4 regions of the Streptomyces sp. NPDC046821 genome follow, and region 1 is predicted to be linked to each of the others. Evidence: riboswitches for the same ligand, from Rfam matches in the RefSeq annotation. Region 1 holds a riboswitch; each other region holds the start of a gene.

The links. Region 1 has a riboswitch for cyclic di-AMP ahead of ABZ893_RS16985 (transglycosylase family protein). Riboswitches for the same ligand answer to the same signal wherever they lie in the genome.
Positions count from the first base shown of each region.
Region 2: another riboswitch for cyclic di-AMP. It lies ahead of ABZ893_RS05810 (M23 family metallopeptidase); the one in region 1 lies ahead of ABZ893_RS16985 (transglycosylase family protein).
Region 3: another riboswitch for cyclic di-AMP. It lies ahead of ABZ893_RS35520 (M23 family metallopeptidase); the one in region 1 lies ahead of ABZ893_RS16985 (transglycosylase family protein).
Region 4: another riboswitch for cyclic di-AMP. It lies ahead of ABZ893_RS03050 (M23 family metallopeptidase); the one in region 1 lies ahead of ABZ893_RS16985 (transglycosylase family protein).

Region 1 covers NZ_JBEYYB010000007.1:424,875-428,570, reverse strand. The annotation lists gene eno (phosphopyruvate hydratase) at 1-703, opposite strand, end outside; gene ABZ893_RS16985 (transglycosylase family protein) at 1,062-1,757, opposite strand; cyclic di-AMP (ydaO/yuaA leader) riboswitch at 1,762-1,978, opposite strand; gene ABZ893_RS16980 (transglycosylase family protein) at 2,103-3,113, opposite strand; gene ABZ893_RS16975 (cytochrome P450) at 3,267-3,696, opposite strand, start outside.
Region 2 covers NZ_JBEYYB010000002.1:505,600-509,295, forward strand. The annotation lists gene ABZ893_RS05800 (GNAT family N-acetyltransferase) at 1-164, opposite strand, end outside; gene ABZ893_RS05805 (HPr family phosphocarrier protein) at 470-751, shown strand; gene ABZ893_RS05810 (M23 family metallopeptidase) at 839-1,639, opposite strand; cyclic di-AMP (ydaO/yuaA leader) riboswitch at 1,652-1,810, opposite strand; gene ABZ893_RS05815 (pitrilysin family protein) at 2,038-3,423, opposite strand; gene ABZ893_RS05820 (pitrilysin family protein) at 3,420-3,696, opposite strand, start outside.
Region 3 covers NZ_JBEYYB010000028.1:22,067-25,762, forward strand. The annotation lists gene ABZ893_RS35515 (aldo/keto reductase) at 1-53, opposite strand, end outside; gene ABZ893_RS35520 (M23 family metallopeptidase) at 206-1,273, opposite strand; cyclic di-AMP (ydaO/yuaA leader) riboswitch at 1,285-1,430, opposite strand; gene ABZ893_RS35525 (PP2C family protein-serine/threonine phosphatase) at 1,782-2,840, opposite strand; tRNA gene ABZ893_RS35530 (tRNA-Met) at 3,107-3,180, shown strand; gene ABZ893_RS35535 (HAD-IC family P-type ATPase) at 3,559-3,696, shown strand, end outside.
Region 4 covers NZ_JBEYYB010000001.1:652,612-656,307, forward strand. The annotation lists gene ABZ893_RS03040 (TetR/AcrR family transcriptional regulator) at 1-91, shown strand, start outside; gene ABZ893_RS03045 (SGNH/GDSL hydrolase family protein) at 188-979, opposite strand; gene ABZ893_RS03050 (M23 family metallopeptidase) at 1,152-1,730, opposite strand; cyclic di-AMP (ydaO/yuaA leader) riboswitch at 1,735-1,930, opposite strand; gene ABZ893_RS03055 (tyrosine-protein phosphatase) at 2,347-3,144, shown strand; gene ABZ893_RS03060 (DUF6126 family protein) at 3,196-3,405, opposite strand; gene ABZ893_RS03065 (XRE family transcriptional regulator) at 3,402-3,696, opposite strand, start outside.

The DNA of each region.
Region 1 (3,696 bases):
GGCCGGGGACGTAACCGGCCTCCTTGATCGCCTCGAGGATCAGGTCGAGGGCCTCACGGTTCGAGCCGAGGTTCGGGGCGAAGCCGCCCTCGTCACCGAGGCCCGTGGCCAGACCCTTGCTCTTCAGGACCTTCTTGAGGGTGTGGTAGACCTCGGTGCCCCAGCGCAGCGCCTCGGAGAAGGACTCCGCGCCGATCGGGGCGATCATGAACTCCTGGATGTCGACGTTGGAGTCGGCGTGCGACCCACCGTTCAGGATGTTCATCATCGGGACGGGCAGCAGGTGCGCGTTCGGACCGCCGAGGTAGCGGAACAGCGGCAGGTCGCTGGCCTCGGACGCGGCGTGCGCGACGGCGAGCGAGACGCCGAGGATGGCGTTGGCGCCGAGGGAGCCCTTGTTGTCGGTGGCGTCCAGGTCGAACATCGCCTGGTCGATCAGGCGCTGCTCGGTGGCGTCGTAGCCGACGAGCTCCGGGCCGATCTGCTCGATGACGGCGAGGACGGCCTTCTCGACACCCTTGCCCTGGTAACGGTTCGGGTCACCGTCGCGAAGCTCGATGGCCTCGAACGCACCGGTGGAGGCACCGGACGGGACAGCGGCACGACCGGTGCTGCCGTCGTCGAGGCCGACCTCGACCTCGACCGTGGGGTTGCCTCGGGAGTCCAGGATTTCCCGGGCTACGACGACGTCGATGGACGGCACGAGCATCTCCTTATGGGATGTGACGCAACTACGCCGGGCCGCTCGGTCCGGCAACACGAGCCTAACCGGCTCCGGGGCCGGCGCCGCCCTGTGGCCCGCCCCGTGGACAAAACCGAGAGCGAATTGTTTCCCAACGGAACAAAAAGCTCCGGCGGACGACGGGCGAAAGCGCGGTCCCCCACAGGCCTCCACAAAGCCAGAACCCCGCCCCGGGTGCGACGGGGGAGGCGCACCCGGGGCGGGGAGTTCTTGAGGGACAAAGACGCGGTACCGGCGGTCCGCCGGAGGCCGGTACCCGCGTCTCACCTCTTTATTACTGCAGAGGCTTCTTGGCAGAGGCCTCTTTTGTAGAGGCTTCTTACTTGAGGTGGAGCTGCTGGCCCGGGAAGATCAGGTCGGCGTTGTCGACGATGTCCTTGTTCAGCTTGAAGAGCTTGTCCCAGCCGCCCTTGACGTGGTGGGCCTGGGCGATCTTGCTGAGGGTGTCGCCGGACTTGACCTTGTACTCGCCGTCACCCTTCTTGACCGTCTTGCCGGTCGGGGTCTGGACGGTCTTCTTCGACTCCTGCTTCGGGGCGGCGGGCTTCACGCGCTCCTGGCTGCGGGTGGTCGGCTGCTGGGTGCGCTCCTGCTGCTGCGGCTGGGCCTGCGGCTTCGCGGGGGCCGGAGCGGAGTTGGACGTGGAGGCGCCGGACAGGCCCACACCACAGGTCGGCCAGGCACCCTTGCCCTGGCTGGCCAGGACCTTCTCTGCGACGGCTATCTGCTGCGACTTGGAGGCCAGGTCGGCGCGGGAGGCGTAGGCGGTGCCGCCGTACGCGGCCCAGGTGGACGCGGAGAACTGCACGCCGCCGTAGTAGCCGTTGCCCGTGTTGATCGACCAGTTGCCGCCGGACTCACACTGTGCGACCGCGTCCCACTCGGAGGTGGTGGCGGCGGAGGCGCCGGTGGCACCCATCAGCGGAACGGCGACGGCGGCACCGGCGACGCCGGCCAGCGTGGCGACGCGGACGGCCTTGGACGGACGACGGTGCTTGCCCTTGGAAAACAGCATGGAGAGATCCCCTCACCGACGCCTACGAGGTGAGCTGTCGGGTTCGGGCCGGATGAGTGCCCGGTCGCACGACTTGCGTGCGACTTCACCCCAAGCCGGTCCTCCGGCCGTCTCTCAACGGCCGGGACCGGCGCTTACCTTGGGTCCCCCGCTCCTGCCCACGGCGCTTACGCGACGACTGTTCCCGTTCGGACATTGGCAGGATTCGGCGTGACATCCGACGGGGCCCGCTGTGGCGAGCGGTCCTGACCGTAAGCAGTGAATCGCCCGGATTTCAAAGACGATCAGGGTCTTTGAGATCCATCTCTCATTGTCGCGAAAGCGGACATTAAGCCCGAACTGCCGCTACTTTTCGCCCGATTCGAGCCCAAGATCCAGACTCTGACCAGGAAGGATGAGGTTCGGGTCGGAGCCGACCGTCTTCTTGTTCTCCGCGTACAGCGCGGACCATCCACCGCGCACGTCATGGGCGTCCGCGATGTCCCACAGGTTGTCACCCGGGCGCACGGTGTATGTGCCTTCGTCCGTATTCGACCCCGCGCGGGCGCTTTCTCCGCCGCGCGAGGCGTGCCGGCCGGAGCTGTCGGCGGTGCGTGAGGGGGCTTTGGTCTCGTCGGCGGCCGCGTCGCCGCGGTGGCGGCCGGAGGCGGGCGAGGCGTCGGGGGTGGGCGTCGAGGGGGTCGCCGAGGCCGACGGGAGCGACGGGGTCGACGAGACCCACGGAGCCTCCGGGGTCGAAGTCGCCCCGTCCTGGCCGGACTTGTCACCCTGGGAGCCATCCGAGGCGTTACTGGCTTTATCGCCGGACTTGTCGGAATTCTTCCCATGAGAGCCACCGGAGCCGCTCTTCGCGTCCGAGGTCGCCGCGCCGGACGGAGTGGCACTGTCGCCACCCTTCGCCGCGTCACCGCTCCCGGAATCGCCGACGGACACCGACGGGGTCGGCAGCGCCACCCCGGGGTCGACGTTCGGCGGCGCCTCGTCCGTCGTGAGCCCCGACGTCACCGAGCACACCGGCCACGCACGCGGGCCCTGGTCGTCGAGAACCTTCTCGGCGACGGCGATCTGCTGCGAACGGCTGGCCTGGTCGGCGCGCGGGGCGAAGTCGAGACCGCCGTACTTCTCCCACATCTCCTGCGAGAACTGGAGCCCGCCGTAGTACCCGTTGCCCGGGTCGGCGCTCCAGGAGCCGCCGCTCTCGCACTCGGCGAGCTTGTCCCAGGTCGCCGAGGACGCGGCGCTCGCGTTGGTGGCCGCGAGCAGTGGAATCGCGAGGGCCGATCCGGTCACTCCCGCCGCGACGACGATCGCGGGAGCCTGGCGGGGGCGACGGTGACGACCGTTCCCGGAGAGCATGGAGACGCCTTTCGGGTGACTATCGCGACGGATGGTGCCGCGGTGACTCGTGAACGTAGCCGCACTCGAACGCTTGTCACAAGCGGATGCAGCAGAGATCACGTAAAAGTCACAGTCCTGACGCACCGTCAGCTATGGGGCTCCGCCCGGGTCTTACGGGCGCGGCGCGAACTCGACCGGCAGCGTGCGCAACCCACGCATGATGAGCCCGCCACGCCACCGCAAATCGGCAGGATCTCCCGCAAGTCGCAGGTCCGGAAGGCGCGTCAGAAGCGTTGCCAGGGCGGCCTGTCCTTCGAGCCGCGCGAGGGGCGCGCCGAGGCAGTAGTGGATACCGTGCCCGTAACCGAGGTGCTGATTGTCACGCCGGGAGAGGTCGAGCGTGTCGGGGTCGTCGAACCGTGCCGGGTCGCGGTCGGCCGCGGCGAGTACGACGAGGACGGGGTCGCCTGCGGCGATGTCCTGGCCGCCGATCGTGAGCGGCTGCGTCGCGAACCGCCACGTGGCCAGCTCCACCGGGCCGTCGTAGCGCAGCAGTTCCTCGATGCCGGTCTCCAGGAGGGCGGTCTCGCCGGCGGCCAGC
Region 2 (3,696 bases), on a different contig from region 1:
AAGCGGTAGTACTTCGACTCGTCCGAGACCTGCTCGTAGAAGTTCGTGAGCCGCTCGGCGTCCTCGGTGGTGATGGGCCTGATGCGCGCGGTGCCGCCGTCGCGCAGCACCACGTCTGCTTCCCAGTGGGCGGGGTACGTGTGCCGGTCCGACGGGGTCTGCATGGGGCAAGCGTACGGCTCGGGACGGACAGTCGTGGGGGGTGCGGCGCGAGTGGTTCGCGGGGTGTGTGGGCGGGGCGTGCGGGCGCGGTTCGCGGGCTCGGGGCGCCGGTGGCGTGCGGGCTGGGTGCCGGCGATGTGCGGGCGTACGCGCGCGGTGGCGCACCGGTCGCGGGGTGCGCGGGCCGCAGGCAGGCTATGAGGGCCGACGCGCGCGTGCGTGCGGCGCGAAGGGCTCACAGCGGTCACGTCCACCGGTGTGGGACACTGGTCTAGACAACTGTGAGCATCCTGAAGGGCAGCAACACATGGCTGAGCGCCGCGTCAACGTCGGCTGGACCGAGGGCCTCCACGCCCGCCCCGCCTCCATCTTCGTCCGCGCGGCCACGGCGGCCGGCGTCCCCGTGACGATCGCCAAGGCCGACGGCAACCCCGTCAACGCCGCCTCCATGCTCGCGGTGCTCGGCCTGGGTGCCGAGGGCGGCGAGGAGATCACCCTGGCCTCGGACGCCGAGGGCGCGGAGGTCGCGCTCGACCGCCTGGCCAAGCTTGTCGCCGAGGGGCTGGACGAGCTTCCCGAGACGGTCTAGGCCGCACCCTGGACGCGTAGGACTCGTAACGTCGAAAGCCCCGGCTCGGTGAGCCGGGGCTTTCGTCGTTGGCAGTGTGGACGGGCGTCAGACGTTCACGCCGTGGCCGCGCAGGTACGCGACGGGGTCGATGTCAGAGCCGTAGTCGGGGCCCGTGCGGGCCTCGAAGTGGAGGTGCGGGCCCGTGGTGTTGCCGGTCGCCCCGGAGAGGCCGATCTGCTGGCCGGGCGTGACGGTCTGGCCGACGGAGACGCCGATGGACGACAGGTGACCGTACTGCGTGTACGTACCGTCATTCATCTTGATCACGATGTTGTTGCCGTAGGCGCCGCCCCAGCCGGCCTCGACGACCGTGCCCGAGCCCACGGCGTGGACGGAGGTACCGCTGGCCGCGTGGAAGTCGATGCCGGTGTGGCTGCCGGAGGACCACAGTCCACTGCTGGCCTTGTACCCGGTGGACACGTACGAGCCGGTGATCGGCATGACGTAGGTGTTCAGGCGCTTGCGCTCGGCCTCGCGGGCGGCGCGCTGCTTGGCCTCGCGTTCGGCCTTGGCCTTGGCCTCCGCCTTGCGCTTGGCTTCTTCGGCCTGTCGCGCGGCCTCCGCCTCGGCCTCGGCCTCCGCCTTGGCCTTCGCGGCGGCTTCCTCGGCGGCCTGCTGCTGGGCGGCGGCCTGCGCGTCGATCTGCTCGGCGAGCGAGTCACCGATGGAGATGGCCTTGGTCAGGCCTGTCTGCTCCATGGCCGTGTGCTCGGCGGCGAGGGCGGGGGAGGCGAGGCCTCCGATGACACCGGTCGTGGTGATCGCGGCGACGCCGGCGACATTCGCGGTGGTACGCGTGAACCGGCTCGGGCGACGGTGCTTCCCGGTGGCACGGGTGAACGCCATGGGGCGCTGAATCCTTTCCCTCCTTCTCGCCTACCGGGTTAGCTGACGGGTTCGGAGCAGGAAGGTCTCCTACGGACACCCTTCGGGAAGGGCGTCCGATTCACCCCAGGGACTGCGGTGGGTCCCCGGCTCCCCCGGCTCGCGCCTTGGGGGACTCGGCGATGGCTGCCCGGTGCCGCGGGCGCGGCGTACTTCTGGCGGACAGCCGGACCGACGCTAAGCGGGTCAACTTTCAATCAACAAACAAAACCGCGCTTTTGTTGTGCATGACACAGGGCAGACAGGCAACCACCGGCCCAATTCGGACATACGAGGGCCCCGGTGGTCATCTCACCCACCGGGGCCGCAAGTTGTCCGTGTTGTCCGACTCTCGGCCAGACTCTCGGTCCGGCTCTCGGTCAGCCGGTGACGACGGTCACCTCTCCGATGCCGAGCGCCCGGACGGGCTCCTCGATCTGCGCCGCGTCACCCACGAGCACCGTCACCAGGCGGTCGGCCGGGAAGGCGTTCACGACGGCCGCGGTGGCCTCCACGGTGCCCGTCGCGGCGAGCCGGCGGTACAGCTCCGCCTGGAAGTCGTCGGGCAGGTGCTGCTCGACCTGGTCGGCGAGCGTCCCCGCGACGGCCGCGGCGGTCTCGAACTTGAGCGGGGCAACGCCCACCAAGTTCTGCACGGCGACGTCCCGTTCGGCGTCGGTCAGGCCCTCCTCGGCGAGCGTACGGAGAACCTTCCACAGGTCGTCGAGCGCCGGACCCGTGTTCGGGGTGTCCACGGAACCGCTGATGCTGAGCAGCGAGGCGCCCGTCCCGTCCGCCGCCGAGAGCAGCACCTGGCCGAACGCGCGCACGCCGTAGGTGTAGCCCTTCTCCTCGCGCAGGACCCGGTCCAGACGCGACGTGAGGGTGCCGCCCAGGCAGTACGTGCCGAGCACCTGCGCCGGCCAGACCCGGTCGTGCTTGTCGGAGCCGACGCGGCCGATGCGCAGCTGCGTCTGTACGGCGCCGGGCCGGTCGACGATCACGACGCGGCCGCGGTCGTCGGCGGTCACCGGCGGCACGGGACGCGGCTGTGCCGGGCCTCCCGTCCAGGCGCCGAGCGTCTCCGCGAGGAGGGCGTCGAGGTCGGTGCCGGCGAGGTCGCCCACGACGACCGCGGTCGCCGTCGCCGGGCTCACGTGCTGCTCGTAGAACGCGCGCACGGCTGCCGCGTCGATGGGGGTGACCGTCTCCTCGGTGCCCTTGCGGGGGCGGGACACGCGCGCGGTGGCCGGGAAGAGCTGCTTGGAGAGCTCCTTGGCGGCGCGGTAGGCCGGGTTGGCCGTCTCGTGCGGGATCTCGTCGAGCCGGTTGCGCACCAGGCGGGCGATCTCCTTGGCGTCGAACGCGGGCGCCCTGAGGGCGTCGGCGAGCAGGCCGAGCGCCTTCGGCAGCCGGGAGACGGGCACTTCGAGGGAGACCCGTACGCCCGGGTGGTCGACGTACGCGTCCAGGGTCGCGCCGCAGCGTTCGAGCTCGGCCGCGAACTCCTCGGCGGCGAGCTTGTCGGTGCCTTCGGAGAAGGCCCTCGCCATGATGTTGGCGACGCCGTCGAGGCCGGCAGGCTCGGCGTCCAGGGGGGCGGCGAGATTGACCTCCACGGCGACGACCTGCTGGCCGGGGCGGTGGCAGCGCAGGACCGTCAGGCCGTTGTCGAGCGTGCCGCGCTCGGGGGCGGGGAACGCCCACGGCTTGGGCGCGCCGGCCTGGGGCTGCGGGTGGAAGTCCATGGTCGCGAGCTCGGTCACTTGCCCGCCTCCTCTTCTGCGGTCGCGTCCGCCGTCACGTCGGCCATCTCATCTGCTTCTTCGGCTTCGTCGGCTTCTTCGGGGGCCGTGGGTTCGTAGACGAGCACCGCGCGGTTGTCGGGGCGCAGATGGGCCTTGGCCACCTCGTGGACCTCCTCGGCGGTGATGTCGAGGACGCGCTGGACGGCGGTCAGGGCGAGCTGCGGGTCGCCGAACAGAACGGCGTACTTGCACAGTTCGTCGGCGCGGCCCGCGACCGTGCCGAGCCGGTCG
Region 3 (3,696 bases), on a different contig from region 1:
GCGAGCGGGAAGACCTCGAGGTCGGACGAGCCAAGCTTGCGAAGGGAAGTCATGTCATGTCACAACACGTCTTCGGAGGGAGTTATTCCGATCCGAAAGTCAAAAGTCCGGGGAATGCCCGACGGCGGCCCTGACGTCGGGGGGATGTCGTCAGGGCCGCCGGGATCGGGGGCGGGGGTGGTGCCGGTCCGGGTGGATCAGGGCGTCAGGGAGTAAGGCCCAGGTTGCGCAGCCACGGCGCCGGGTCGACCCCGGTCGGGTTGCCGCCCGGGTGGACCTCCAGGTGGAGGTGCGGCCCGGTCACGTTGCCCGTGGCGCCCACGCGGCCGATGACGTCGCCGGTGGTCACCTTCTGACCGGCGCTGACGTTGAGCGAGGACTGGTGGCAGTACCAGAGCTCGGTGCCGTCCGGCAGCTCCAGGACGGTGCGGTAGCCGTACGCGCCCGCCCAGCCGGCCTCCTTGACGACACCGCCGTGGATCGCCTTCAGCGGCGTACCCGTGGGAGCGGCGAAGTCGAGGCCCGTGTGGTACCCGGAGGACCACATCGAACCGGGCTGACCGAACGTGCCGGTGATCGTGTACGAGGCGACCGGCAGCGTGTAGCTCTTGGCGAGCTTGGCGAGGCGCTCGGCCTCGGCCTTCTTCTTCGCGGCCTCCTCGGCCGCCTTCTTCGCGGCGGCGACCTTGGCGTCGGCCTTGGCCTGCGCGGCGTCCTGCGTCTTGGTCGCTTCCGCGGCGGCCTGCTTCGCGGCGGCCTCCTCGGCGGCGGTGGCCTCGGCGTGGGCGGCCTGGTCCTGCTGCTGCTCGGCCTGCTGGAGGATGCGGCTGCGCAGCGCCTCACCGGCGTCGGTCGCGCCCTGCTGGGCGTCGGCGGTGGTGATACCGGCCGTGGTCAGCGGCGCGGCGTTCGTCGCCGTACCCGAGTCGTCGGTGCTGTCGTCCGATATCAGCGAGCCCACGCCGGGCAGCGACTTGGCCTCGGGCAGCGCGTCCTTGACGGCCGAGAGGTCGGGCATCGAGATGTGGACCGGGGGCTTGCCGCCCTGCGCGGTGGCGATGCCGCCCGCACCGACGGCCGCGATGACGCCGACACCGAGAACGGTGGAGCTGCGGGCGAGTCCGCCGCGCTGCTTGGCGACGCGGTGCCGGCCGCGCACGGGCCGGACGGACTCCTCTGTGGGGTTCCACTCCTCCCAGGGCTGCTCGTCCGCGTATCCGAACTCGTCGTTCGGGGCATGGGAGAACTCTGGGGCAGGCCGGTTGGACGCCACGGGGGCGCACTCCTTTCCTTCCTTCTCGCCTACCGGGTTAGCTGACGGGTTCGGAGCAGGAAGGTCTCCTACCGACGTCCCTCGTGGGGAAGGACGTCCGATTCACCCCAAGTTGGTGGTTCCCCGGCTCCCTTGCGGGATTAGGCGCGTGCGCACGGAGCCGTCTCTTGTGACGGCTGGGACGACCGCGCTGCGTTATCGAACGTTAATAGACTCGGGGGTCCGATTCCAAGCCGTTCCGACTGATCGTTAACGCCTTTGGCCTGGACTTATCGGGGCACGAGCGGGCGCAATCGGGCGAGTTGACCGCCAGTCGGAACGACACGTTCTTCTGACGGTGTGTCAAACGTTATGCGCAGCGAGGCCGTTCAGCTACGGAATGTGATGAAGGCCATCACTACGGCTTCACGTTCGCTTCACGGCGGCCTCACTCACGGAAGCCGCCGACGCGAAGGGACCATCCACGGCCGCCGGACGACTGCTTCACGTGCTTCACGGCCGCCGGACTTCACGGCCTCCGGACCGCCAACAGCGCCATGTCGTCCGTCGTCCCTCCCCCCGTGTGCCGGCGGACCTCCGCCGTGAGCGTCGCGAGGAGCGGGTCGGGCCCGGAGAACATCCGCCCGGCGAGCCGGCCCGCCGGGTCGTAGAACTCCCCCTCCGCGTCGCGCGCCTCCGAGAGCCCGTCGGTGTACAGCAGCAAAGTCGCCCCGCACGGGAACTCCGCCTCCGACGCCCGGTCCGGCCACGCGCCCAGATCCCCCATCCCGAGCGGCAGCGCCGGCTCCGGCGACGACAGCACCCGCAGCGCGCCGTCCCCGCCGAGCAGCAGCGGCTCGGGGTGACCGCGATTGACGATCCGCACGACGCCGTCACCGTGCGGGATCTCCGCGAGTACGGCCGTCGTGAACCCCTCGTACTCGTCGAGCCCCTCGCGCCGCGTCCCCTCCCGCGCGAGCGCCCGCTCCAGACGCTGCGCGACCGCCTCCAGGGTCGCCTCCTGCTCGGCGGCCTCCCGGAACGCCCCGATGACGACGGCCACGGCCGCCACCGCGCCCATGCCCTTCCCCCGCACGTCACCCACGACGAGCCGCACCCCGTGCGGGGTGTCCTGGACCGCGTACAGGTCACCCCCGATGAAGGCCCCCGCCTGCGCGGCCTCATAACGCGCCGCGATCTGGAGTCCGGCGATACGGGCCTCGGGTTCGGGCAGGACGGCGTGCTGCGCCGCCTCGGCGATCCGGCGTACGGACATCAGCTGCTCGGAGCCGCGGCGCACGACGCGGTTGATGACGACGGCGAGGACGCAGACCGTGACGACGGTGACGAGTTCGGTGACGGACTCGGTGGTGTAGCTGCGGCTGTATCTGAGATGCACCCCGAGCACGACGGCGATCGTCGCGATGCCGGTCAGGAGCGTGCCGCGCGGCGAGAAGAACGGGGCCGCGATCAGCGGCGCGGCGGTGAACAGCGGCACTCCGGTGAACCGTGACGGCGTCATGTAGTCGTAGACCGCCCCCACGGCGATGAGCAGCCACGGCAGCACGCGGACGAAGGACCGGGCCATGGACAGGCTCTGCCCTGCCTCGCGTCTGTGTCCGCCGCGCTGTCCTGCTCGCTGCCCCACCCGATCGCCTCCCGGCACCGTCCGCGTCGGTCCCCCGCACCGGCGCGCCCCGGGGCGCCCCACACCAGCGTTCCCCCGGGCCCGGCGGCGGGCGACCCGGTGCGCCCGACCGGGTGAAACGCGCCTCCGGAGAGCCCGGCCCACCAGGGGCGCGGGCCGCCGATTCGCGTTCCGTCCCCGCAATGGCGTAGAGTCAGGTTCACCGACGCGGGGTGGAGCAGCTCGGTAGCTCGCTGGGCTCATAACCCAGAGGTCGCAGGTTCAAATCCTGTCCCCGCTACTCAAGGCCGAAGGCCCGGAAGCATTCGCTTCCGGGCCTTCGGTGTATCCGGACATCCGGAGTGCGAACTCTTGCCAGGGCGTCGACGAATTCTCCGCCCCTAGACTGAATCGCGGCCGGCCTGTTGTGCCGACTCCGGCGAGCGGGACCCGCCGAATCGGGAAGGCCGCCTCAGCGGACTCCGTACCGGGAAGCTCCGTACGGGGAGGATTCCGTACCGGGAAGGCTCCGTGCCGGGAAGACTCCCTACCGGAGATGACGACGAACCGGAGAAGCCCACGGTGACGACACCCGAGAACCGCTGACGGCGCCCGCGTGACCGACACCGCCCCGGACCCCGCTTCGGACCTCACTCCGGACACGCCCGCCGTCGTCCCGGTGGCACCGCCCGTCGCCGCCCCGCCCACCGGACGTACGACGCTCCAGCACCTCCGTTCCCTCGGCAGCGGCCCTCGCGGGCTCACCGAGGCGGAGGCGGAGCGACGGCTCGTCCGGTACGGGGAGAACGTCCCGCCG
Region 4 (3,696 bases), on a different contig from region 1:
CCGAACGCGGATGCAGCAGTGGGTGGACGAGGCGCTGGCCCGCGAGCTGGGCCTCGCACGCGAAGACCTGACGGCGACGACGGCGGGCTGACGCGCCTGCCTCGGGATGCCGGGCTGACGCGCCCGCCCCGGGATACAGACGTGGGGAGCCGTCCCGAGGGCCGGCTCCCCTGAAGATCAACTCCCGTCAGAGCGGCAGCAGATCGGGCCGCTTCGCCTCGACGTGGTCCCCGGACGACTCGCCCCGCAGCCGTCGCCCGATCCACGGGACCAGGAACTCACGGGCCCAGTGGATGTCGTCGCGCCGGACCTCCAGCGTGCCGCGCGGCGCCTGCGGCGGCCAGGGCTGGTCCGGGTCGGCGGGCACGTCGACGCCGAGCACCTGGCCCGCCCGCAGCGCGACCCGCGTGTGCCCCTCGGGCGAGAGGTGCAGCCGGTCGTCGTCCCAGGCCCGGCGGTCCTGGACCGTCTTCAGCGACCACAGGTCGAGCACCGGGCAACCATGGCGGTCGGCGATCGCGCGCACATGTCCGTTGTACGTCGCGATCTTGCCGCGCAGATGCTTGAGGACCGGGACGTCACGGGTGTCGAAGCCCGTGGTGACCATGACGGTGCCGACGGCGGAGGTCAGTTTGGCCACGGCCTTCTCGAAGCGTTCCGCGACGTCGTCGGGGTCGGTGCCGGGCCGGATGATGTCGTTGCCGCCGGCGGAGAAGCTCACCAGCTCGGGGGCGAGCTCCATGGCGCGCGGGAGCTGGTCCTCCACGATCTGGTCGAGGAGCTTGCCGCGCACGGCGAGGTTCGCGTACCGGAAGGAGTGCTCGGGGGTCCGGTCGTCCAGGAGGACGGCGAGGCGGTCGGCCCAGCCCACGAAGCTGCCGTCGGGGCCGGGGTCCCCGACGCCTTCGGTGAAGCTGTCCCCCACCGCCGCGTAGGACCGAATCGTGCCGCCGCTGAGTGATCTCGATTCGTTTGCCACAACCACACATCTTTCACCCGGGGATGTGACCTACGCGACCGTAAGGAGGGGTTGACGAGTGGTGACATAGACCACCCGGTCAGTTTCGGCATTCCAGGAATACGGCCCCCGGAGTACGCCCGGAGGGGCGGGCCCGCGCCGGGCCCGCCCCTTCGGTGTCACGCTGCCCGGGTCAGACGGAGACCCCGTGGGCGTTGAGGTACGCGACCGGGTCGACGTCCGAGCCGTAGTACGGGGTGGTGCGGATCTCGAAGTGCAGGTGCGGTCCCGTGACGTTGCCAGTGGCACCCGAGAGGCCGAGCTGCTGGCCCTCGGTCACACTCTGGCCGGTCGAGACGGACAGCGCCGACATGTGGGCGTACTGCGAGTACTTGCCGTCGGGGTGCAGGACGACGACCTCGTTGCCGTACGCGCCGTCGTAGCCGGCGGAGACCACGGTGCCGGCGGCTATGGCCTTGATGGACGTGCCCGTCGGGACGAGGAAGTCCACGCCGGTGTGGTAGCCGCTGGACCACATGGGGCCGGGGGTCTTGTAGGCCGTGCCGATCTTGGCGCCCTGGACGGGCAGCTGGTAGCCGGCGCTGGCGGAGGCCTGGATGGCCAGCGCGGGCGCCGCGGCCGGGGTCGCGGCGTGGGCGCCGGCGGCACCCAGCAGGGGCAGCGCGATCGCGGCGCCACCGGCGACGACCAGGGCGGCGGTGCGGGTGAGGTTCAGGGACTTCGGACGGCGGTGCTTACCCTTCGCGGGCATGGCGGATTCCTCTCCGTCGCCTGCGAGGTGAGCTGTCGGGTTCGGGCTGGAGATGCCCGGCCGGGCCCTGTTCGGGCACGGCTTCACCCCGAGCCGTCGCCGGTGTCCCGGAAACGGCGTTCTACCTGGGTCCCCCGCTCCTGCCGGCACGGATCTGGATGCGGATTCCGGTCGGCGGCAGGATTAGGCGTTCCGTCCGGATTGCGGTGAACGTAAGCGAGCGGGGAGCGCCACGACAAGGCCCGAACGCCCTTGCGCGGCCCGGGTCTTGATCCTTTGCTGATCCACTCCGGAGCACGCCGTCACACTCCGTGGACTCCCGATCTTTGCAACTGTTATTCCTAAGGGGAGTTCAAGGGAGTTCACTCGGCGCGCCCGTCACGCCCGGTCACGGCTATGAGGCTGCTCACATATGACACGCCATGTCACGTCATTTCAGGTCTATTTATGACTAACGAGTCATTCAATGACTTACTGGTTTATTTAGGTCATTCAGGGCGCAATGGCGGCCCCCTTCTGACCCGTCGCGTCGCACATGGTTGCCCCTGGAATCCATGTCGTATCGTCGAGAACGCCCGCAGGCGAACAGCGCCGCGGCCGACCGGGAGGAGCCCCCGTGACGCAGCAGGTCCCGTCCACCGAGCCCGAGTTGGCCGGAGTGCGCAACTTCCGCGATGTGGGCGGCCTCCCCACCGTGGACGGCCGTCGGGTCAAGCAGGGCGTGCTGTTCCGGAGCGGTCACCTCGCGCACGCGACGCCGGAGGACGCCGAGTTCCTCGCCTCGCTCGGGCTGCACACGATCTTCGACTTCCGCAACGCCGCCGACCAGCGCCTCGAAGGCCCCGACGTCACGCTGCCCGGCGTGCGGAACGTGAATCTGCCGCTGACCGACCCGGCGGACGGCGCCGAGTTCTGGAAGATGGTCCGCGACGGCCACATCGACGAGCTGCGCGCGGCCCTGTCCGAGGGCCAGGCGGCGGACCGCATGATCACGTCGTACCGGGCGATCATCAAGGAGCGGACCGCCGAGCACAGCCAGGTGCTGCACGCCATGGCCGAGGACAGCGTGCCCGCGCTCATGCACTGCGCGGCGGGCAAGGACCGCGCGGGTCTCTCGATAGCGGTCACGCTGCTGGCCGTGGGCGTGGAGCGCGACGCGATCGAGGCGGACTACCTGGAGTCGAACGCCGCGCACCGCCGCTACAAGGTGCACCGCTCCAGCGCCGACGAGGACGCGATGTCCCCCGAGGTCATGGAGCTGCTGAGCCCTCTGTTCGACGCGCGCGCCGGCTATCTGGCGGCCGCCTTCGAGACGATCGAGGAGACGTGGGGCTCGGTCGACCGCTACCTGGAGGAAGGCCTCGAGCTGACCCCGGCCGAGCGTGATCGCCTGCGCGAGCACCTCCTCGACTGACCAGGACCAGGACCGGGATCGGGACCGGAACCGGCTCTTGGCCTCACGGCGTCACCCGCGCGAGGCCCCCAGCGTGAACAGCAGGTAGATGAAGGCCGCGACGATGTGCCCGGCGAAGACGTAGACGAGCAGCCGCACCCAGATGCCGCGCGGGAGCCTGTCCTCCACGTCGCGCCGGCGGACGGGGTTCACGGGCCCGGTCACATCACCGGTCACGCCGGTGGTCACGTCGCCGGTCACGTCGTTGGTCTCCGCGTTCATCGCGGGCCTCCCAGGGTCGGTTCGCCGCCGCCGGCCGCCGGTCCGAGACACAGCGCGGCGGACGGGCTCTGCAGCAGGGTGTGGACGAAGAGCAGTTCGGCGCCGCCGCGGTCGGCGGCGGCGATCCGGTGCGGGGTGAGCGAGTCGAAGTGCGCGCTGTCCCCCGCCTCGAGCCCGTACGCGGTGTCCCCGAGGCGCAGCCGCAGCCGCCCTTCGAGGACGTACAGCCACTCCTCGCCGGGGTGGACCCGCACGATGTCGCCCTGGGCGCCGTACGGCACATGGACGCGC